Regions from separate parts of the Solibacillus sp. FSL K6-1554 genome, predicted to be linked through region 2. Evidence: predicted binding sites of a transcription regulator. Region 2 holds the regulator's gene; the other holds the start of a gene.
What was found. The regulator LexA, encoded in region 2, represses DNA repair genes until DNA is damaged. The targets are predictions, from matches to a motif close to CGAACATATGTTCG.
Positions count from the first base shown of each region.

Region 1: uvrB (excinuclease ABC subunit UvrB) is a predicted target of LexA. The motif match lies at 2,889-2,902, and genes of this name have one in related genera.

Region 1 covers NZ_JBBOSS010000001.1:783,468-796,127, forward strand. Annotated here, with positions in the region: one part of gene prfB (peptide chain release factor 2) at 69-140, shown strand; one part of gene prfB (peptide chain release factor 2) at 142-1,173, shown strand; gene MHB58_RS03735 (hypothetical protein) at 1,339-1,692, shown strand; gene MHB58_RS03740 (competence protein ComK) at 1,698-2,189, opposite strand; gene MHB58_RS03745 (IDEAL domain-containing protein) at 2,377-2,616, shown strand; gene uvrB (excinuclease ABC subunit UvrB) at 2,977-4,959, shown strand; gene uvrA (excinuclease ABC subunit UvrA) at 4,965-7,832, shown strand; gene MHB58_RS03760 (DUF4097 family beta strand repeat-containing protein) at 7,919-9,133, shown strand; gene ftsE (cell division ATP-binding protein FtsE) at 9,675-10,361, shown strand; gene ftsX (permease-like cell division protein FtsX) at 10,351-11,247, shown strand; gene MHB58_RS03775 (murein hydrolase activator EnvC family protein) at 11,381-12,660, shown strand, end outside.
Region 2 covers NZ_JBBOSS010000001.1:2,562,769-2,575,428, forward strand. Annotated here, with positions in the region: gene tkt (transketolase) at 1-1,043, opposite strand, end outside; gene MHB58_RS12775 (DUF896 domain-containing protein) at 1,183-1,419, opposite strand; gene MHB58_RS12780 (YneB family resolvase-like protein) at 1,484-2,140, opposite strand; gene yneA (cell division suppressor protein YneA) at 2,127-2,474, opposite strand; gene lexA (transcriptional repressor LexA) at 2,635-3,258, shown strand; gene MHB58_RS12795 (gamma-glutamyl-gamma-aminobutyrate hydrolase family protein) at 3,340-4,035, opposite strand; gene MHB58_RS12800 (5' nucleotidase, NT5C type) at 4,151-4,696, opposite strand; gene MHB58_RS12805 (DNA alkylation repair protein) at 4,774-5,481, opposite strand; gene MHB58_RS12810 (gamma-type small acid-soluble spore protein) at 5,664-6,080, shown strand; gene glnA (type I glutamate--ammonia ligase) at 6,227-7,561, opposite strand; gene MHB58_RS12820 (MerR family transcriptional regulator) at 7,624-8,004, opposite strand; gene MHB58_RS12825 (methionine gamma-lyase family protein) at 8,169-9,416, opposite strand; gene MHB58_RS12830 (trimeric intracellular cation channel family protein) at 9,534-10,142, shown strand; gene MHB58_RS12835 (rhodanese-like domain-containing protein) at 10,192-10,494, opposite strand; gene hfq (RNA chaperone Hfq) at 10,574-10,798, opposite strand; gene miaA (tRNA (adenosine(37)-N6)-dimethylallyltransferase MiaA) at 10,876-11,784, opposite strand; gene MHB58_RS12850 (alpha/beta fold hydrolase) at 11,777-12,660, opposite strand, start outside.

The sequences.
Region 1 (12,660 bases), 1.8 Mb from region 2:
CGCCGCAACGGAAATCAACGGTTTTAGAAGGCCAAACTTTATCACCCAACTACGGAGGAAAATATATGATGGAATTAGCAGATGTGCGCAATGCACTCGAAAATACAGCTACAAAACTAGCGGACTTCAGGGGGTCTCTTTGACTTAGAAAACAAAGAGGCACGAATCCAGGAACTAGATGAACTTATGCTTGAACCCGAATTCTGGAATGACCAGAACGGTGCACAGGCAATTATTAACGAAAGCAACGGCATTAAAGCAGTTGTAAACGAATACAAAGAATTAGTCGATACACAGGAAAATCTCGAAATGACGCTTGAGCTGTTACGCGAAGAACCAGACGAAGAATTGCAGGAAGAACTAGGCAAAGAACTAGCCGAATTCCAGACAAAAATGGAAGAATTCGAACTGCAAATGCTGTTGTCAGAACCATACGATAAAAACAATGCCATTCTGGAACTGCATCCAGGTGCAGGTGGTACAGAATCACAGGACTGGGGCTCGATGCTGTTACGTATGTACACACGCTGGGCAGAGAAGCGCGGCTTTAAAGTAACGACAATCGACTATTTGCCTGGTGATGAAGCCGGTATTAAATCGGTTACACTGCAAATTTCGGGCCATAATGCGTACGGCTATTTAAAAGCGGAAAAAGGGGTTCACCGTCTAGTGCGTATTTCACCGTTCGATTCATCAGGCCGCCGTCATACATCGTTCGTATCATGTGATGTTATGCCAGAGTTCAATGACGAAATCGAAATCGATATACGAACTGAAGATTTAAAAGTCGATACGTACCGCGCAACGGGTGCCGGTGGTCAGCATATTAACACGACAGACTCAGCTGTACGTATTACCCATCTTCCAACAGGTGTCGTTGTACAATGTCAGTCAGAACGTTCACAAATTAAAAACCGTGATGCGGCAATGAAAATGCTGAAATCAAAGCTGTATCAGCTGGAAATTGAAAAGCAGCAAGCACAGCTGGATGAAATTCGCGGTGAGCAGAAAGAAATCGGCTGGGGCTCGCAAATTCGTTCATATGTATTCCATCCGTATTCAATGGTAAAAGATCACCGTACAAGTGCCGAAACAGGAAATGTAGGCGCTGTAATGGACGGCGATCTCGATATTTTCATTACGGCCTATTTACGATCAAAAATCTCATATTAATACCTTTCACATCGTAATAAAATAAAACCGTGCCTTAGTAAAAAAGCTAAGGCACGGTTTTTTAGTGAAATTTAAGCTAGGTATTTATTTTCCACTTGTCAAATATAAAAAAATATGTGAAAATACATATACGAACAAACGTTCTTATTAATTGGAGGTATTCGTATGCTGCAAATTCCTTCTAAAACGATTCCGTATTATGAGGCAGGGATTTATTTGCCGTTGCTGTTAATTATTCTTGGGAAGGATTACTCAATAGTGGAGCAAAGTCCGTTCAAATTTAAAAATCCCTATTTGCAATTAATCGATGCTGTACGTATCAAAATAGAGCATGACTTAAAAGAAACGAAGGACTATTTTAAACTTCATCAGATGCGCTTAGTGAGAGGCAAAACGGATGATTTGTTTACCGAGTATCATTTTTACTTTGGGGGAGTCATGGAGTGTAGAAGATATTCGAATATTCGCCTTCGTAATCAAAGTGAGTTACTTCTTGCTGAATATTTAAAAAAAAACTGATGCTCTTATAAGATACTATTGCGCTGTAAAAGCAGATATTTATAGTACATCGCAGCGCGTACATATTGCTGGTTGAATGATTTCATATTGATGTCCAGACTAATTTCAGTATTATCCACAAAAGTTACGAGCGTTTTATCCCCGTCTTCACTAATATTAATAATAGGATTCAAGGATATCCAAATATTTTGAGATGAATACGGCGAAAACAGCGGGAATAAAATGCACGGGTCCCCGAAATCATAGGCCACCATGATCGGCAATTTATGTTTATTCTCTCCGAAAAATCCCCTCGCCTGATATTTGCTAGCATCATAGGAACTTCCATGCAGACGACATGTATCGCGAATAATTTTTAGAGGCTTATACGGAGAGGTAGATTTGCCGTACTTGTCCAATATAGTAGTGTGAATTTTATCTCGATGCTGATAGGACTTCAAACAAAAGGTGGAATTAGAAATAATGTAATTGGAATTTCGTGTTAAATTACTGATCATTTTGCATCCCCTATCTTTCCTACTTTTTTAATCGCTTAAATTTTCACTATACATCTAAACTACTGCATAAAGTGCTAAAAATCAACATTATATTTAGAAAATTCTGTCATATGATAATTTTTCAGAATATATTGCAAATTGTATGATTTTTAACTTATAATGGGTAAAAGAGGTCGAGGTGATATCGATGGATAAATATTATTCGTATACAGACTTTTTAAAAGCGGTTAGTCAGCAGTCCACTGAACATCATGCAGAGAAGCTATTGAATGAAATTTATTTAGATTTATTTATTAGTCGGTTGCAGCGGATGCAACGTATTGAACAATTAAAGTTACTTATCGATACATCGTTAGATCAAAAGAACGAACAAGCATTTTACAGCTATACTACAGAGTTAAAAGAGTTATTGGAAACTGTTTCGTAAAAGCCACCCTATTCCAGGTGGTTTTTTTTATGGGCAAAATCGGGGCTCCGATTGTTTTCTAATATATGATGGAAAGATTCTAATAAAATAAAAATAGTTCTAATAAATTGGTTATTTTCTAATAAAAAGGATAATTCTTCTAATATGTGCTTAGGATTTTCAAATAACCGGCTCGAATCTTCAAATAAGTCACCGTACTTTTCTAATATCCACCACAAAAGTTCTAATAAAACCAACAACGCGCATCTAAGACGCTAACGCCACACTAAATTCGAATGTACGTTCGCAATTTTATCGTAAATTAAAAACGGGTATGTTAAAATAGAAGATACCATAAGTGACAGAAAGGATAATCTAAATATGACAGAAACTTTTACATTAAAGTCCGCCTATCAGCCTGCCGGGGATCAGCCGGAAGCGATTAAACAGCTCGTACAAGGTGTTAAAGAAGGCAAGCGTCACCAGACATTGCTTGGGGCGACAGGTACGGGTAAAACATTTACGATTTCCAATGTAATTAAAGAAGTGAATAAGCCGACGCTTGTGATGGCACATAATAAAACACTGGCCGGCCAATTATATAGTGAGTTTAAAGAATTTTTCCCGGACAATGCGGTTGAGTATTTCGTCAGCTACTATGACTATTTCCAGCCGGAAGCGTATGTACCGCAAACCGATACGTACATTGAAAAGGATTCAAGTATTAATGAAGAAATCGATAAATTGCGCCACTCGGCAACGACTGCGTTATTTGAACGGAAAGATGTCATTATTATCGCATCTGTATCGTGTATTTACGGTCTCGGTAATCCGGAAGAATATCGTGAAATGGTCGTTTCCATTCGTACAGGGATGGAAATCGAGCGCAATCAGCTATTGCGGAAACTAGTCGACATTCAATATGAACGTAATGATATTAACTTTACACGTGGTACGTTCCGAGTACGTGGGGATGTTGTCGAAATTTTCCCGGCTTCACGCGATGAACACTGTATCCGAATCGAGCTTTTCGGGGATGAAGTTGACCGGATTCGTGAAGTGGATGCACTGACGGGTGAAATTTTAGGGGACCGTCAGCACGTAGCCATTTTCCCGGCTTCCCACTTCGTTACCCGTGAAGAGAAGATGAAAATTGCCATTGAAAATATCGAAAAAGAGTTGGAGGAGCGTCTTGCTGTCTTGCGTTCTGAAGACCGTTTACTGGAAGCGCAGCGCCTGGAGCAACGGACAAATTACGATTTGGAAATGATGAAGGAAATGGGCTTCTGCTCAGGTATCGAAAACTATTCGCGCCATTTAACATTGCGTGAAGCAGGGGCGACGCCGTATACATTACTTGATTACTTCCCGGAAGACTTTTTGCTTGTCGTTGATGAAAGCCATGTTACATTACCGCAAGTACGTGGTATGTATAATGGGGACCAGGCTCGTAAAGGAGTATTGGTCGAGCATGGTTTCCGTCTGCCGTCCGCACTGGATAACCGTCCGCTCATGTTTGATGAGTTTCAGTCGAAAGTAAGCCAGGCCATTTATGTATCTGCAACACCAGGACCTTATGAATTAGAGCATACACCGGACATGGTGGAACAGATCATTCGTCCGACAGGGCTGCTTGATCCGACAATTGATATCCGTCCGATTGAAGGGCAAATTGATGATCTGATCGATGAAATTCATGAGCGAATCCGTCGCAATGAACGGACACTCGTTACGACATTGACGAAGAAAATGTCCGAAGATTTGTCGAGCTATTTAAAAGAAATGGGCTTGAAAGTCGAATACTTGCACTCGGAGATAAAAACGCTGGAACGGATCGAAATTATCCGGGAACTTCGTAAAGGGACATATGATGTGCTGATCGGCATTAACTTATTAAGGGAAGGTCTTGATATTCCCGAAGTATCTCTTGTCGCAATTTTGGATGCGGACAAGGAAGGGTTCCTCCGTTCGGAACGTTCGCTTATTCAAACTATCGGACGTGCTGCGCGTAACTCGAACGGTCATGTCATTATGTATGCCAATAATATGACGGATTCAATGACAAAGGCGATCAGTGAAACAAAGCGCCGTCGTGAAACCCAAATGGCTTACAATGAAGAACATGGTATTACACCGAAAACAATCATTAAAAAGATTCCTGATATTATCCGCGCAACACAAGCTGCGGAACAGGAAGAAACATATATTACAAAAGTGACAGGCGGTAAAAAGCTGACGAAAAAAGAGCTGGAGAAGCTTGTTGCAACATTGCAAGTTGAAATGAAAGAAGCCGCAAAAGCGCTGGACTTTGAACGCGCGGCTGAACTACGTGACATGATATTTGAATTGAAAGCAGAAGGGTGAACAATGTGAAAAATACAGAAATTGTCGTACAAGGTGCACGAGCGCATAATTTAAAAAATATTGATGTCACAATTCCACGCGATAAAATTGTCGTTGTGACAGGGCTTTCAGGTTCCGGTAAATCTTCACTGGCATTCGATACGATTTATGCGGAAGGGCAGCGTCGTTATGTCGAATCATTGTCTGCATATGCACGACAATTTTTAGGACAAATGGACAAGCCGGATGTCGATACAATTGAAGGACTGTCACCAGCGATTTCGATTGACCAGAAGACAACGAGCCGTAACCCGCGCTCAACAGTCGGGACAGTAACAGAAATATACGATTACTTGCGACTGCTTTTTGCGCGTATCGGAAAACCGTATTGCCCGACACATGGGATTGAAATTACATCGCAGACAGTTGAACAAATGGTTGACCGCCTGATGGAATATCCGGAGCGCACGAAAATGCAGCTGCTTGCCCCTGTTATTGAAGGCAAAAAAGGAACTCACGTGAAGCTGCTTGAAGACTTGAAAAAACAAGGCTTTGTTCGTATCCGTATAAACGGGGAACTGCGTGATCTCGATGATAATATCGAGCTGGATAAAAATAAAAAGCATACAATTGAAGTAGTCGTGGACCGTGTTGTCGTAAAAGAGGGCAATGAAACGCGTTTAAGTGATTCCCTTGAAGCAGCGCTCAGAATTGCGGATGGCCGCGTTCTGGTCGATGTTATTGATCATGAGGAGCTATTATTCAGTGAGCATCATGCATGTCCATTATGCGGCTTTTCGATTGGTGAACTTGAGCCGCGCATGTTTTCATTCAACAGTCCATTCGGGGCTTGCCCTACATGTGATGGGCTTGGGAGTAAGGCAAAGGCCGATATCGATTTAGTCATTCACAACTGGGATTTAACGTTGCTTGAAAATGCGATAGCACCATGGGAATCCGTATCTTCCAACTATTACCCGCAGCTGTTGGCATCCGTATGCAAACATTACAACATTCCAATGGATGTACCGGTAAAAGATATTCCTAAGGAAAAAATGGATAAAATTTTATTCGGTTCTGGAAAAGAGAAAATTCTATTTGAATATACAAATGATTATGGCAGTATGCATAAGAAAAATATCGAATTTGAAGGCGTCATTGCAAATATCGAACGTCGCTTTAAAGATTCCTCTTCAGACTATGTACGTGAATCGATGCAAAAGTACATGACCGAACAGCCTTGTGCGACTTGTAAAGGGCACCGTCTGAAAAAGGAAACACTGGCAGTGAAAATTAAAGATCAGAACATTTCGGAAGCGACACGCCACTCTATTCAGGAAATGTATGAGTTCTTTAGTTCAGTAGAATTAACGGAAAAAGAACGCCAAATTGCGAATTTAATTATTCGTGAAGTGATTGAACGACTGAAGTTTTTATTGGATGTCGGTTTAAATTACTTAACGCTTGCACGTTCTGCTGGAACATTATCCGGCGGGGAAGCACAGCGTATTCGACTGGCAACACAGATCGGCTCCCGTTTAACAGGTGTACTTTACATTTTGGATGAGCCGTCAATCGGGCTCCACCAACGTGATAATGACCGGTTAATTAATACGCTTGTAAATATGCGTGACCTCGGTAATACATTAATTATCGTCGAACATGATGAAGATACGATGATGGCAGCGGATCACTTAATCGACATCGGTCCGGGTGCCGGTGTACATGGTGGTCAAGTCATTGCACAAGGGACACCGAAGCAAGTCATGAAAAACAAAGAATCAATTACCGGCCAATATTTGAGCGGGAAGAAATTTATTCCACTGCCGCTTGAGCGCCGTAAATCAGATGGCCGGAAAATAAAGATTAAAGGCGCATCTGAAAATAACTTGAAAAATGTCAGTGTCGATATTCCATTAGGTCAGTTCATTGCCGTTACTGGTGTGTCCGGTTCCGGTAAATCAACATTAGTGAATGAAATTTTATATAAATCACTCGCATCAAAACTGAACCGGGCAAAAGTAAAACCGGGCAAGCATAAAACAATAGAAGGTTTAGAACAACTGGAAAAAGTAATTGATGTGGATCAATCGCCAATCGGTCGTACACCACGTTCTAACCCTGCAACGTATATTGGCGTATTTGATGATATTCGCGATGTTTTTGCTATGACGAATGAAGCGAAAGTGCGCGGCTATAAAAAAGGACGTTTTTCGTTCAACGTAAAAGGCGGACGTTGTGAAGCTTGCCGCGGGGATGGCATTATTAAAATCGAAATGCACTTTTTACCGGATGTTTATGTACCGTGTGAAGTTTGTCACGGGAAGCGTTATAACCGCGAAACACTTGAAGTAAAATATAAAGATAAAAATATTTCTGATATTTTGGAAATGACGGTAGAAGATGCGTTGGAGTTTTTCGGGAACTTGCCTAAAATCCAGCGTAAACTCCAAACGATTGTCGATGTAGGTCTTGGTTATGTGAAGCTTGGTCAGCCTGCAACTACATTATCTGGCGGTGAAGCACAGCGTGTGAAATTGGCGTCGGAATTGCACCGTCGTTCAACCGGTAAGTCATTTTATATTTTGGATGAACCAACAACTGGTTTGCATGCCGATGATATTTCCCGTTTGCTGATTGTCCTGCAGCGCTTAGTCGAAAACGGTGAGACCGTGCTTGTGATTGAGCATAATCTCGATGTTATCAAAACAGCCGACCATATTATTGATTTAGGTCCTGAAGGTGGCGAAGGTGGCGGTACAATTTTAGCGACAGGTACACCGGAGAAAATAGCCGAAGTGAAGGAAAGTTATACAGGACGCTACTTAAAACCGATTTTGGAGCGCGACCGTGAACGTATGGAATCAAGAATTAAAGAAGCGCAAAATAAATAGATTGAAAAACTAAGAGCGCAAACGAAACTTTTCGTCCTCCCTCCTCGTATAATAACTATATACGAAGCAGAGGGAGGAATTTTTTTATGCAAGAAGAACGTAAACGCATTTTAAAATTAGTTGAAAGCGGTACAATTACGGCAGAAGAGGCAATTGTATTACTGGAAAAATTGTCGTCGGAAAAGGAATCCACTCCATCACAAGCAGCACCAGTCGAGCAACCGCTTTTTGAAGAAAAGTTTGGGGAAGAGCCGCATAAGGCAGAACCGGTTTTTGAAGAGCAAAAAGAAAAACGTAAAACAACAGGATTTGAAGATATTTTCGGCAAGTCATTTAACGATAAAGAATTCAATAAAAAGATGGACGAGTTCATGGGCGATATCAAACAGGATTTATCGCAATTCAGCACACGCATGACAGGATTGGTCGGTGCAGCATTATCCAAGTTTAAAGAACTTGATATTGATACACCGTTTGGAGAAAAAGTTGAGTTTACTAAAACGTATGCTTACCCTGCAGCAGATGTTAAAGGGGTAGAGCTGGAAATCGCCAATGGTAAAATCAATATCGTACGCGCAGCGGATGAATTAGTTACTGTAAATGTGACAGGGAAAACGCCGTTAAAAGGTACAGAGGAAGAAACGATTGCACAGGCAACGGAAAATATGTCGAAGCTGACAAATGACAAATTATTTATCCAGTCTACAAATAAATTTGCACAAGTGAAAGTACAAGTAGCTATTCCAGAGAAACATTATGACGTCATAATCGCAAAACTATTAACAGGTAGCGTTTCAATCGAACAGGTTGACGCAAAGTTAGTTAAAGCGCGTACACATAACGGGGTAATCCGTCTGGAAAATGCAACATTTGATCATGCGGAACTGCAAACGAGCAATGGTGCAGTAGAAGCCCGTCATATTAAAGGTGAAGATTTGGAAATCGGCACAGCGAATGGACGTATATATGTAGATGGTGAATTAAATGAAGTAGAAGCTGAATCGATGAATGGACATGTTGTCATTACAACAACGAGTGCGGAAGCGCATAAAATCAAGGCCCGTGCTCTAGCAGGTTCAGTAGAAATTTACGTGCCGAAAACAGTGGCACTGGATGGTCAGGTTTACTCGAACTTCGGAAAAGCAGATATCGGTTTAAGTGATGTATTGCTTACAGAAGAAGAAGAGCAATTCCTGTCAAAATCGGTACGTTTCACTAAAGAACTGGAAGGCGCGAAACTCTTGAAATTAGTAGGAGAATCTCGCACAGGTACAGTGTTGGTACGCTATACGCTGCAATAGGTGTAGGATATTAGCTACAGCTTTCCGGATTCCGTGAAGCTCGAGTGACTAATTCTTCAAAAAAATAAATTCCTTATAAAATCAAGCATCCATTTTCTTACAAAGAATTTGGGTGCTTTTCAAATTTATACGAACTTTTTGTTTTCCCCCAAATCTCCAATAAAAAGTCACAAATTGCCGCATTCCTACATAGAAAAAGAATTTTTTTAAAAATCCCCCTAAAAATACCATAATAATCCAAATGCTGAGAAGGGTTTTCAGTAAAATCGTCGAATAATTAAAAATAGTGTAGAGTATTTTATTATATTAAGAACATTTCATATTTTAACAATTACATTACGAAAACCAAAAAATAAGTATAATTCCATGAAATTTTATGAACAAATGAAATTTAGTAATGTTGTCATGGCGCTCCGGGAGCCTGAAAACGAGACGGGGCTTACATTGAAAAGAAAATGTAATAAAATTTGAGCCTGAAAATGCTATAATGGGTAAGACTAAAATTTAAAATTCTAGATATTGAGCTTAGGTGGTTTCGTGAATGATTGAAATGAATAATGTAGTGAAGAAGTATCCTAATGGGGTCGTCGCCGCAAACGGGATTACGGTTCATATAAAAAAAGGTGAATTTGTGTATATTGTTGGCCCGAGTGGAGCAGGTAAATCGACATTTATTAAGTTGATGTACCGTGAAGAAAAACCGACTTCCGGCGATGTCATCATTAATGGCATTAATTTGAGAACGCTAAAAAATAATCGCGTACCTCATTTACGCCGTCATCTTGGTGTCGTCTTCCAGGACTTTAAATTATTGCCGCGCTTAACAGTGTATGAAAATGTAGCGTTCGCGATGGAAGTAATTGAAGAACAGCCTAGCGTCATCCGCAAACGGGTAATGGAAGTACTTGAACTGGTGGGCTTAAAGCATAAAGTGCGAATGCTGCCGAATGAGCTGTCAGGTGGAGAACAGCAGCGTGTAGCAATTGCCCGCTCGATTGTAAACCGTCCGAAAGTGATGATTGCGGACGAGCCTACGGGAAATTTAGACCCGGAAACATCGTGGGAAATTATGAATATTTTCGAAGAAATCAATCGCCAAGGTACGACGATTTTGATGGCAACACATAACCGTGAAATCGTAAATACTGTGCGTAAAAGAGTTATTGCAATTGAAGGCGGAATGATCGTCCGTGATGAGTACGGAGGTGACTACGGCTATGAAAACTAGAACAATTGCTCGTCATTTCCGTGAAAGTTTTAAATCATTAGGCCGTAACAGCTGGATGACAATCGCTTCTATTAGTGCTGTAACGGTTACATTATTATTGGTCGGTGTATTTGCTGCGATTATGATGAATTTAAACAAAGTCGCTTCCGATTTGGAAAACGATGTTGAAATTCGTGTCATGATTGATATTATTCCGGAAGCGGAAGAAGCGAAATTGGCAGAAGAGCAGCTTCTTGACGAGATTCATAATATGCCGGATGTCGAGGAAGTTACATATTCTTCTAAAGAACAAGAATTAAGTAAGTTAATTAAAGATTTTGGCGATGAATTAAGTTTATTCGAACAGAACAACCCGTTATATAATGTGCTGTACGTCAAAGCTGTCGATCCTTTGAAAACAGCTGATGTCGCCAAGCAGATTGATAGCTTAGACAATACTTTTGAAGTAAAATATGGCGAGGGTAAAGTAGAAAAACTATTTAACTTCTTAGAAATCGCTCGTAATGTTGGACTCGTATTAATTTTAGGACTGCTGTTTACAGCGATGTTCTTAATCTCTAATACAATTCGCATTACGATTATTGCACGTAAAGATGAAATTGAAATTATGAAGCTTGTAGGGGCAACAAATTCTTTCGTCCGCATTCCATTTGTATTGGAAGGAATGTGGCTTGGTTTGATTGGATCTATTATTCCAGTCGCAGCCGTTACAATTGCTTATTACAATATTTATGATTTATTGGCACCTCGATTAAAAGGGGAATTGTTCCAAATGTTAGAAGTAACACCACTTATGTACCAGGTGAACGGATTAATCATCTTCATCGGGATGTTCATCGGTATATGGGGAAGTTTCATGTCAGTTCGTAAGTTTTTAAAAGTATAACTTCTTTCAGCGACTGTCACACATTGCCAAGGCAACATTGACAATGACGAAAATAGTGGGAAGTGGCTCGTTTTTTACATCTTAGAGAGACAAAAAGAGCCACTATTACCCATGCATTTAGGGGGAAAAGTTTTTGAAGAAGCTAACGACGCGTTCATTTAAAACCATTGCAGCAATACTTGCGCTAGTACTATTTGTTCAAATACCGGCAGCATCCGCAGCATCATTAAGTGAACTGAAAAAAGAGCGCAGTCAACTCGAAGCAGAAAAGAAATCAATTAATAAATCACTCGAACAAAAAACAAACGAGATTCAAACAAATCAAAACAGACAGCAAAAAATCATATCGCAACTAGAACAACTTGGTGCAAAAATTAATGAAACGAATCATAGTATTGCCGTTGTCGAATTGGATATTAAAATTGCAAACGAAGAGATTTCTATTTTAGAAGATGAAATTGCAGAATTAAAAGAGAAGATCGAGCAACGTAATGAACTATTGCGTGAGCGTGCACGGGCGATTCAGTCATCAGGTACAGTTAGTTACCTTGACGTCCTGCTTGGAGCAAATAGTTTCGTAGACTTTATCGATCGTTTTTCTGCTGTAAGCACACTTATGGACGCTGACCGTCAAATTATGCGTGAGCAAAAGGAAGACCAGGAAAAACTTGAAGTTCAAAAGCTGGAGCTTGTGAAGACGAAAGAAGAGCTTGAAGCGAATAAAGCGAAATTGAAAAGTTTGATGGCTTCGTTAAATCAACAAAAGAAAGAAAAGAAACAGTTAGTAGCAGAGCTTGAAAAAGAAGAAGCGAAACTACGATCTGAGAAAACAGAACTGAAAGCAGAGTACGATGATAAGGTAGAATTAAGTAAAGAGCTGGAAGAGAAGTTTCTTAAAGAACAGCGCCGATTAGCGGAAGTTGCCCGTCAAAAGGCATTGGAAGCTGCGGCTGCTAAAAAGAAACAACAAAACAGTAGCAGCAGCAATAGTACTGTAAGTTCCGGAAACTTGCCGGTTGTTTCTTCAGGACATTGGACAAGACCTGCAGCGGGCCGTTTTACATCAGGGTTCGGTGGGCGTGATATTGGACCAATCGGAAGTAAAAATCACTTAGGAATTGACATTGCCAACTCAATCGGAACACCGGTTGTTGCAGCAGCGGATGGTGTTGTTTCCTATGTTGGTTCGATGAATGGTTACGGGAATGTTGTAATGGTTACGCACTCGATTGAAGGACAATTATTCACGACAACGTATGCCCATTTAAGCGGATTTAACACGAGTGTTGGCGCATCTGTTTCAAAAGGTCAGCAAATTGCACGACTTGGGAATTCAGGTAACTCAACAGGACCTCATGTACACTTTGAGATCCATGTCGGTGAATGGAACGGTAGTCGTTCAAACGCCGTCAA
Region 2 (12,660 bases):
TAGACTGGTAATTCAGAAGCAAAGTTCTCCGGTAATTTGTTTTCCATAGCATTTACAAATTGGGCAGCCAGTTCCGGGTATTCATTTTTATAGCTTTCGAATAGTTCATTCCATGCTGCTTCTGCTTGTACACCTTGTACTTCGCTTGCTGCTTTAAATGTCTCATACACTTCCGCAGGAACAGCGAATGGCTCATGTTCCCATGCGTATGCAGCTTTTGTTAAAGCAACTTCATCAAATCCTAGTGGTGCACCGTGTGAATCTGCTTTACCAGATTTGTTAGGAGAACCAAAACCGATGACAGTTTTCACTTCGATTACAGTTGGGCCGCCAGTGTTTTGTTTCGCTTTTTCAATCGCTGAATTAATTTCCACGATATCTGTACCGTCTGTAACTTTTAAATAGTTCCAGCCGTAAGATTCGAAACGTTTTTGGATGTTTTCCGAGAATGACTTTTCTAAATCACCATCAAGTGAAATGTCATTTGAATCATAAAGTACAATTAATTTATCCAATTTTAAGTGACCTGCAAGAGAAATTGCTTCTGCAGCAACACCTTCCATTAAATCTCCGTCACCGCATAGTGCAAACGTATAGTGGTCAACAATCTCTTTGCCTGGCTTGTTGTATGTTGCTGCCAAGTGACGTTCAGCCATAGCCATACCTACTGACATGGCAATACCTTGTCCTAATGGACCAGTTGTCGCTTCAACACCAACTGTATGACCATATTCAGGATGTCCCGGTGTTTTTGAATTCCATTGACGGAAGTTTTTGATTTCTTCCATCTCTAAACCATAGCCACCCAAATGTAATAAACTATATAAAAGCATGGAACCATGTCCAGCTGATAATACGAAACGGTCGCGATTATACCAATTAGGATTTTGTGGGTTATGGCGTAATTGCTTCGTCCACAATGTATAGGCCATAGGTGCAGCACCCATTGGTAAACCTGGGTGACCAGAATTTGCTTTTTCAATTGCGTCGATTGATAATGTACGGATTGCGTTAATTGCTAACTGATCCATCTGTTGTGTCATTATGTGACATCCTTTCCTCGTACGATATTTATACCTTTTATAGTGTAGACAAATTCTCACAAGAAAACAATAATTTCTAAAAACGTCATCTAAAATATGTCATACTTAATATTAAATGTGACATATTAATGAAATGTTATTAGTTTAAGAATTTCTTCTGTGATTTTATTTGTTTTAATTTTTCAGGTGTCACATCATTGCCCTCTTCATCAATTACTTTCACATGCTCGATTGTATCGCGCATTGTGGAACGGAATGTATCTAAATACTCTTTGCGCAGCGCAGTGCGTTCCTTCGCTTGCTCTTCCGTCAATTTACCTTCTTTCGCTAATTTAGAAAGCTCATTAATTCGAGCTATTTTCTCTTTTGATAACATTTGAATCTCACCTTTCTTCCTACCTACTACAAAGGTATAAAAAAAACGACTTGAAGACAAGTGTTTACTCTTCAAGTCGCTCCATATATTCAATATATCTTCTATGTACGGTCGCTTTACTGATGGAAATGCCCAAACCAGACAATGTCGTAGCAATTTCTGCAAATGTTAAGCCTTTCTGGCGTAGCTGGACGATTTCTTCAACAGGGACTTCTTTACGTTCACGCCCTTCAATATTACCGCGGTTTTTTAAATTGTTTTGGGGCTGGTAGCCATTTTCTACAGCACGACGCATTCCCCGGCGGATTTTCGCATTATGCATACGACGCTGGTATTCTTCGACAATTGCTAAAATTTCGAGCAGCATTGTATCCATTTCGTTTAATACGACAGGACCTGCATCATTCAATGTATATACTGTCGCTTCATATTTTTGCAATAGGTGAAGTACTGCCATACGTGCATTACCGCGCCCTAACCGTGTTTCGTCCTGTACAAATAACGCTTTGACGCCGTCTTCTTTCATATAGTCAAGCATATCGAGCAGTCCATCTCGGTCCACATCATATCCGCTATGCTGATCCATGAAAATCTCCACATCATTATAGCCGAATGTTTTCGCATACTTTGTCAGCTCTTCTTGCTGACGTACTAGTGACGTTTCCTGTGTATTTTTATCCGTACTGACACGGCAATAAATTACTGCTTTAGTTTTTATCATTGTTCCCTCTCACTACTTTAATCGATTGCATATCAGTGGATTCATTCAGCTGGGCAATGTATTGTGAATCTTTTTCTACAGGTACAACCAGTACTTGTCCTAAAACAACTTTTTCATCCAGCAATCCGTTTTCCTTTTTCACTTCATCGATCCAATCATGCTTAGCCATTTTACCACGATATTGTTCTGCCAACGACCATAAAGTATCGCCATGCTCTATGCTAACGTGTTCGTATAATTCTATTTTATCGTCCTGCATCATGAATAAAGTAATCATAAGTACAGAGAATAGTAGAAACATTGATGTAAAGCCATTTAGTTTAGTTTTTTTCATTTGTAAAACCCTCTTTCGAATATATGTTCGGAATATTTGTTCTCATAATAATACGAACATATGTTTTTGTCAACCGTTTTTTCGAACTTATGTTTGCATTCGTGTTCGCATACTGCTATACTTACTTTAAGAAAAATAGCATGATAAAGAGGTGAGTTAGTTGACACAAAAAATTTCAAAGCGGCAGCAGGCTATTCTAACTTTTATAAAAGAGGAAGTTCGTTCTAAAGGCTATCCGCCATCAGTACGCGAAATTGGAGAAGCGGTAGGTTTAGCTTCCAGTTCAACTGTCCACGGGCATTTAGCTCGTTTAGAAAGTAAAGGGCTTATTCGTCGTGACCCTACTAAACCGCGTGCCATTGAAATATTGGACCAGGAAGAGATGAACATCACCAAACAAGGTGTCATCCATGTTCCGTTAATCGGTAAAGTTACAGCTGGTCTGCCTATTTCTGCAATCGAGGATATTCAGGAATATTTCCCGTTGCCGGATGCATACGGCTCACCGGAAGAAGAACTATTTATGCTTGAAATTATGGGTGAATCCATGATTGAAGCCGGAATTTTAAATGGGGATTATGTAATCGTCAAAAAAACGTCTACCGCGAACAATGGAGAGATTGTTGTAGCAATGACGGAAGATGATGAAGCGACAGTCAAACGCTTTTACAAAGAAAAAACTCATTTCCGCTTACAGCCTGAGAACAGTTCAATGGAGCCGATCATTGTCAATCAGGTTTCTATTTTAGGTAAAGTAGTCGGCCTCTATCGAAATATTCATTAATCAGAAGCTTGCCATTCTAATAGAATCGGCAAGTTTTTTAATGAAATAAAAAAACTCAGCCGTAAACGACTGAGCCTTTTATTACTTATGGCATGCTTCTATAAAACTTTTAAATAAGCGCTGTGCATAAACATCCCCGTTTGGCGCCAATTCTTCCGGGTGCCATTGTACCGCCACACAATACGGATGGGATTCGTGTTCAATTCCTTCAATAATGCCGTCTTTCGCAACTGCCGAAACAAGAAGTCCTTCCCCTAACTTTCCTACAGATTGATGGTGAAATGTGTTAACACGGAATGTTTCTTCTGTAAAAATCTCCTTAAATTTCGGTGTCTTCACTTCAACGGTATGTGCCAATTCTCCACGCTTTGAAGGTTGTTTATGTAAGATTATATTCTCCACCTGTGATGGTATATCCTGAATTATCGTACCTCCGAATGCAACATTCATAATTTGTTGTCCACGGCAAATACCTAGAACAGGCATTTGTCTTTTAAAGGCTGCCTTCATTAATAAAAGATCGCTGTCATCACGCTTTCTAACAACACTACCGATATGACGGTGCGGTTCCTCATTAAACAATAATGGATCGATATCCGCTCCACCAATTAATACGAGGCCATCAACTAAATTTAATACTGCTTCTACGTTTTCTTCCGTAGCATTCGGTATACAAATTGGTATACCCCCCGCTAGTTCTATCGACGTCAAATATGCGTTGTTTATATCCAATTTCTTGTCAAAATCATACATTGTTAATCCAATAATCGGTTTCATTCATTCTATCCCCTTACAATTTAAAGATAATTCCAATTATTTAAATTATACTATTTCGTTAAGCTATGTTACTACAAAAATATAAAAGGATTGCCTGATTGCAACCCTTTCCCTTTTAAACAATTTCCAGTTGTTTTATAAAATACTGTTTAATTTCTTTCCAGTTGTTCACACGCATGAAACCTTCTTCTGATCGATTGTACGGCATCGAATACAATATACCTGTTCCTTTAAATGACTTGAGTTGGCGTGGGCTATCGTCAATTAAATAATCAGTATGTATTACCGCTTTATTTCCACAAAACACTATGTTCTGTGTTTTGATAAATGGTAAATACTCCATTAACCAATCGTACTTCGCTGTAAATGACCCGGGTACATCCATGGCAGCTGTCGCAATATAAATCTCATAATGCTCCTGCAGCTCTCGAATGACATCAATTGCATCTTCATCCAGTACTTTTAAATCTCTGAAATAGCCGGGCTCATTTAATAGAGCAAATAATTTTTTCGCATCTTCTCTAGGTAAATCGCGCTGTGTCGTCAGAAGAAATTCTTCATCGGTAAAATTTGTCCCGAAATTCTCGTTATATGTAACACATAATTTCGAATAAAAGTCAGCCAGCACCTGGTCCATATCGATGGCAATGCTTTTTTTCATGTAATAGCCTCCTTGAAAATTCCTAATTTTAGTTTATACAATTGTATGGCGAAAAAACAAGGTATAACTCTTTACAATTAACAGCGTACATATTTACGTTTAAAGCCGATTCGTCCTTTTTCCACCTGTTTTTCTATTTCAGCAAAAGCGTGCAGCAAACCCGGCTTTTTCCCTTCACGTTTCGTTTCAATTGGCCCGATTTCCTTAGCGAATTGGACAGCCTCTTCATGTAGAGGTTTAAATGAAACACCTACTGTCATGACAAAGTTATTCATTGCTACTTGTGTACGTGGTGGTGCTTGACGGATATTTTGTTTTACATACTCAAGCATACCCAATAATTTTTCTTTTGAAAATTCTTCATCTTTACGATTGCCGAGCTGCCAGCAGTAACAATGCCAACCTGCCGACATTTTTAGTTCCTCACCACTTGCAATCCATTTATCGCTTACTTCTTGCGCAATATCGGATTCAGCCAAAGTCACTGCAACAACATAATCGGAAATCATATAAAAATAGGCTTGTTCAATCCAGCGATCGTAATCTTCTTCAGTCATTGCTTTCGGATCCGCAATAACCCCGGCAAAATACATTGCATCATAGTTGCCTGTCGCATAAAGCTGTTCAGCCAGCTCCTGATTTATTTTTATTTGTTTTACATACGGTTTCATCGAGCCAGTCGTTACACCGAATAACGGCTCCTTTGCTCCATTGGACATATAAATCTTTTTTGTACGCTCTTTACCCAATGCCTCTAATTCTTGCATCATTGTATCAAGTTTCATAATAGCCTCCTTATGTTCAATCGGTAAATTTTAATCCTTCTTATTATACGATTTATATACTTATCATTCCAAGGTACTGAAGCATTGGTGATCGCACATTTAAAATTTTTAAAAAATTGGCAATTGATTTAACCGAATAATAAAGCAACCTCTGAACAGAATAATGTCAGGAGGTGATTTTGATGTCAAAAAATAAAAACATCAATAACAAGAATAACGCCGAATTCGGAATGGAAACGGATGTTAACCAAGTAATGCAGCAAAACCAAAAAGCTGAAGCTAAAAAGCAACAAGCTTCTGGTGCGTTTGCAAATAGCGGTTTGCAGAAGAAACCGAATTCAATGAATGCTGAGTTTGGTATGGAAACAAACGTTAACCAGGTGAAACAGCAAAACCAGCAAGCTGAAGCTAAAAAGCAACAAGCTTCTGGTGTGTTTACAAACAGTGGTTTACAGAAAAAACTCACTTCAATGAACGCTGAGTTTGGCATGGAAACAGATGTTAACCAGGTAAAACAGCAAAACCAGCAAGCTGAAGCTAAAAAACAGCAAGCTTCTGGCTCTTACGGTAAAAACCGTTTCCAAAACGGCAATAAATAATGCATTATTGAACCGGCAATTTATATTGCCGGTTTCTTTTATATTATACGAATAAATTACAACAGTTATTTTGGTTAAAATTGAATACGACTATACAAAAAAAATGCAAAAAAAAGAGCTGGAATTTTAGCCCCAGCCCTTTCTTCTTAGTACATTTTCATATATTGGTCGCGTTCCCACTGGTGAACAGTTGAACGGTACATATCGAACTCAATTTCTTTTGCTTCTTTAAAGTTCGCATAGATATGGTTGCCTAATGCTCTTTGAACCACTTCATCTTTTGCTAGTAATGCTAATGCATCATCTAAAGCTGCAGGCAGATTATCGATGCCGTTAGCTTTACGCTCTTCTTCGCTCATTACATAAATGTTTCGGTTAATTGCTGGTGGTGGCGTTGTTTTTTTGCGGATCCCTTCAAGACCCGCCTCTAAAATTACCGCCATCGCTAAATATGGATTTGCTGATGGGTCCACTGAACGAACTTCTACACGTGTTGATACGCCACGAGAAGAAGGAATACGGATTAACGGTGAACGGTTTTGCGCAGACCATGCTACGTAACATGGAGCTTCATAACCTGGTACTAAACGTTTATAAGAGTTTACTGTCGGATTTGTAATTGCAGTAAAACCTTGAACATGGTCAAGCACACCTGCCATGAATTGCATCGCTGTTTCAGAAAGCCCTAATTCAGTAGACTCATCATAAAATGCATTTTCTTTTCCTTTAAATAAAGAAACGTTAAAGTGCATTCCCGATCCAGCTTCACCGAATAAAGGTTTTGGCATGAACGTCGCATGTAAACCGTGCTTACGTGCAATTGTCTTAACAACTAATTTAAATGTTTGGATGTTGTCGCATGCAGTAATAGCATCCGCATATTTAAAGTCAATCTCATGTTGACCCGGTGCAACTTCATGGTGAGAAGCTTCAATTTCAAAGCCCATTTCTTCCAATTCCAATACGATATCTCGACGGCAGTTTTCACCTAAATCTGTCGGTGCCAAGTCGAAATAGCCGCCGTGGTCATTTACTTCCAAGCTTGGCTCGCCTTTTGCATCCAGTTTAAATAGGAAAAACTCCGGTTCTGGTCCTAAGTTGAAATCTGTAAATCCTAGTTCTTTCATTTCCTTCAATACTCGTTTCAGGTTGTTACGTGGATCACCTGCAAATGGTGTACCGTTCGGATTGTAAATATCACAGATGAAACGTGCTACCTTCCCTTTTTCAGCTGTCCATGGGAAAATCATGAATGAATCATAATCCGGATATAAGTACATATCCGATTCTTCAATACGTACGAAACCTTCAATTGATGAACCATCAAACATCATTTTATTGTCCAATGCTTTATCTAGTTGGCTTACAGGAATTTCTACGTTTTTAATTGTCCCTAAAATATCTGTAAACTGTAAACGAATGAATTTTACTTGTTCTTCTTCTACTAGACGTTTAATATCGTCTTTTGTATATTTGCCCACTAAATTCCACACTCCTAAATTTGTTCAGTACCGATTTTACTCGATCTTTTATAATTTACACGCTATTGGTAAAAGCGCGATAAATCCCCTTGTCGAATAGATGTTTTTTGCATGCGTTGTGCCTGGCGCATTTCTTCACGTAAAATTTTGCGTAAGTCCGAATCGGAAATTTCTTTGCTCGCTTGCTGTGCTGCCGGATCATTTTTCAAAGCAAATACTTTTTTGATCCCTGCCATATTGATGCCCTGTTCAAGCATATCCTTGATTTCCAATAAAGTGTCGACATCATTTAAAGAAAACATGCGTCGATTTCCTTCTGTACGGTGCGGCTGAATTAAATCATGCTCTTCATAATAACGGATTTGTCTTGCTGTCAGATCCGTCAATTGCATGACGATACTTATCGATAATAGTGGCATTGAACGTCGAATTTCACTACTCAATTTAATTCACCTCCCTTATCGCTATATTACGACTTGTAATTTACATTGTCAAATGTATGTTAGAAAAACTGACATTACTTTTTTAAATGAGCGAAAAGTATACAGAATATAGCGAATTTTACGCATATAAAAAAATCGCCCATTAAATGGACGATCCCTAAATATCACTTTAGCTTTTGGACAGCAGAACAAATAGCATATTTTACATGTTCATATGTTAAACCACCCTGGATGAAGGCTGTATAAGGAGGGCGGATTGGACCGTCTGCCGTTAATTCAATACTTGATCCTTGAACAAATGTACCTGCCGCCATAATGACATCATCTTCGTATCCAGGCATATAGGCAGGCTCCGGCGCAAAATGGGCATTAATAGGTGAAGCAGCCTGAATCTCACGACAGAAAGCTATCATCTGTTCCGCCGTTTGGAATGAAACGGATTGAATGAGATCCGTACGAACATCAGTATAATGGGGAGATGTTGTCATACCGATTTCCTCAAGCATTGCGGATGTAAAAATTGCACCTTTTAAACTTTGTGCAACAATATGCGGTGCCATGAAGAAACCTTGGTAAAAGTCTGCTAACGTATTTAATGAAGCGCCTGCCTCAGCTCCAATTCCCGGTGATGTCATACGGTATGCACATTTTTCAACTAAATCTGCACGACCTGCAATATATCCACCGATTTTTGCAAAGCCCCCACCAGGATTTTTAATTAATGAACCGGCCATTAAGTCAACGCCAACTTCTGTCGGTTCAAGTAATTCCACAAATTCACCGTAGCAGTTATCTACAAAAATAATGGCATTCGGTGCGATTGTCCGTATTTTCACAACCATTTCGGAAATTTGTTTAATCGTAAATGATGGTCGTGTTGCATAGCCTTTGGAACGCTGTATCGCAATCATTTTCGTATTTTCGTTTACTGCCTTTTTTACACCTTCCCAATCGATTTTCTTATTGTCGATTAAATCTACATGAGAATAGCCAATCTTATAGTCTTTCAAGGAACCTGTATCCTTTTCGCCACCATCAACGATTGATTGTAGTGTATCGTACGGTTTGCCTGTAATATAAACCAATTCATCACCCGGTCGTAATACACCGAATAAACTTAATGTGATCGCATGTGTACCCGAAATGATCTGAGGACGTACGATGGCCGCCTCTGCCCCGAAAGTTTGCGCATATACACGCTCTAAATTATCTCGGCCCTCATCATCATATCCATACCCTGTTGAAGGATGAAGATGAAAGTCACTTACCTGATTATTTCGAAAAGCTGCCAGTACCTTTTGTTGATTATAAAATGCACGTTCATCGACTTCCTGATGATAAGTGCGGACTTTTTCTTCCACTTGTGCTGCAAGCGTTAATGTTTCAGCTGATAATATTGATTGAAATGCCATAATTCCTGCTCCATTCTGTTCAAACTGTATCCATTATACATGAAAAAAAATAGTTTTGACGAATGTTTGAAAAACTGCTATTGTCATGGTCGAAAGGACATTAAGGGAGAGATGTTTATGGCGTGGGATGTATTTAGTTTGATCGGAACGGTTGCCTTTGCCATTTCCGGGGCAATTGTGGCAATGGAAGAAGAGTATGATTTATTTGGGGTGTACATATTAGGTATCGTTACAGCTTTTGGCGGCGGGGCTATCCGTAATATATTAATCGGCCTGCCGGTCTCGACATTATGGAACCAGGAGCTTATGTTTCAATTCGCGCTTCTTGCGATTACGGTTTTCTTTTTAATTCCGCATCATTTATTTAAACAGTGGAGTCGATGGGGATACGTTACCGACGCAATCGGATTATCCGCCTTTGCCATTCAAGGTGCAATGCATGCTGTCCACCTGGAGTTACCGATTGTAGCAGTAATTGTAGCTGCCGTTTTAACAGGTGCAGGCGGGGGGGTGGTTCGGGACTTGCTTGCCGGTAGAAGACCCATTATACTGCGTCACGAAATTTATGCCGTTTGGGCGGCCAGTGCAGGTTTCTTAATCGGCCTTGAAATTTTTAAGGGGGATTTGTTTTTATACTTTTTATTTGTTTCCATTACTGTCCTGCGGATATGTTCATACACTAAAGGCTGGAGCCTGCCATCAAAGAAAATTTATTATACAAAGTAGGATAACTAAAGGGAGTGCCGAATCAATCGGCACTCCCTTCTTTTGGAAATTATTTAAATTCTAATTCTCCATCATAGGCCATCATTCCGCCATCTAAATTCGTTACATCAAAACCTTGCTCTGCCAGATATTCGCAAGCATTTGCACTGCGTACTCCGCCTTTACATACGACGATGTAGGATTTTGAATTGTCTAGTTCATTAGTACGTTCCGGGATTGAGCCAAGTGGAATATGTACAGCACCTGGAATCATTCCGTGTTCCACTTCAAAATCTTCACGAACATCGATTACATTTAAATCTTCATTTGCATCGAGTAAGTTGATCAGTTCATCTGTTGTCATCGTTTTCATCAAAAATCCTCCAATACTTATAGCATCTTAGTCATTATAATCAATCAGATCAAAATTCGCTACAAGTTTGGCTAGGTTGTTACTCTTCTTCCGTTAACGCTACATTTTTGGACGGTACAAAAGTAGAAATTGCATGCTTGTAAATAAGCTGCTGTTTTCCTTCCGATTCCAATAGTACGGTAAAGTTATCATATGATTTTATAAGTCCTTTTAATTGGAAGCCATTTAACAGAAATACCGTTACAAAAACATTATTTTTACGTAAATTGTTTAAAAAAGTATCTTGCAAATTTATCGATTTCATCGTCGTTCAATCTCCCTTACCTTAAAATACATGCAATAGTTACCTATTCGTTATGCGGACAAAATTTCCCTTTAAATTTAATGAATTTCAAATAAACTTTTTATTTTATTCCAATCATTTCCGATCCACGCAATTTCCATTTTATTTCGGAAATAGGTAAGTTGACGTTTCGCATAGCGACGGGAATTTTGTTTAATCTGTTCCACTGCTTCTTCAAGTGAAACAAGTCCATCAAAATGGGCATACAGCTCTTTATAGCCGATCGCTTTAATCGCCTGGACATCACGGATTCCCCCTTCATATAGCGCGCGGACTTCTTCGACAAGACCCGCTTCCATCATTAAATCGACACGTAAGTTAATTCTTTCATAAAGTTTTTCGCGATCCATATCCAACCCGATTATTACATGGTTATATAACGGTATGTCCCCTCGATTGAATTGCTCTTCTGCTCGAGAGACTCCTGCAAGTTCTGCCATTTCCATTGCCCGAATAACACGTCTTGTATTGTTCGGATGAATGGACGCCGCCGCTGCCGGGTCCATTTGAACAAGTTTCGCATGCATCGCTTCAGGCCCTAACACTTCAAGTTCTCTATAATAATTTTCGCGAGCTGTTTCATCGACCTCTTGTTTGGCAAATTGAAAATCATATAGGACAGATTGTACATATAACCCCGTTCCCCCAACAATAATCGGCATTTTCCCCCGAGCTTGAATCTCTTCAATTTTACCGCGGACAAGCTGTTGATATTCTGCAACCGAAAAACCTTCTGTCGGTTCTTTAATATCAAGCAGGTGATGCGGAACCCCTTTCATTTCGGCTTCGGTAATTTTGGCCGTACCGATATCCATATGGCGGTAGATCTGCATGGAATCTCCGTTAATAATTTCACCGTCAATCTCTTTTGCCAAGCGGATACTCAGCGCTGTTTTTCCGGATGCTGTAGGACCGATAATGGCCACGACATCGATTTTTTTATTCATCTTTTAACCACCGTACAATTATTTCTTTTACTTGTTCTTTCTTTTTTTCGTTTAAAATTTCATGCCGCATTCCTTCAAATATATGCACCTTTACATGTTCTACACCCGAACGTGCAAACAGTTTACCAACATGAAACGCCCCTTCTGCTTCAGGCCCGGCAATCGGATCATATGTGCCGTTTACTACAAGTATTTTTAAATCAGGACGTATTCGCGCATTCGCACGGTCATTTTCGAGCTTCAACATGCCTCCCGTTAAATCAACGAAAAATTGATTCGTCGGGATCACACCGCACAATGGATCATCAATATATTTTTGTACTTCCTCTTCATCGGTTGTAAGCCAGTCAAAATTTGTTTTCGGATCTTTAATTTTACGATTGAAACTGCTAAAACTAAGATCATTCATAAGATCACTTTGAATTTTTGCTCCCTGCAGGTTTACCAGCTGCTTCGCTATAATATGCCCTGCCTTATGAAGCAATGTCGGTGATCCCGTACCCGATAAAATCAGCCGTTCTATTTTATCACTATGCTGTTGGATAAAACGTCGTGCTATAAAAGAGCCCATACTGTGACCGAATATAATAGCCCGTTCTGCCGTTTCTTTCTTCAAAAAGGAAAGCACTTCTACAACATCATCTACAACAAGCTCAAAACCCTTTTCAGGTCCGAAATAACCAAATATGCCGTTTTTTTGCGCTGTAAAACCATGACCGCGATGATCATGCGCTGTTACAAAATACCCTTCATCACATAGCTTCTCCGCGAAATTTTCATATCGTCCACTATGTTCCGACATCCCGTGCAAAATATGAATATGCCCAATACGCTTTTTACTCGGTGTATATGTGCGGACAAAGATATCATGCCCGT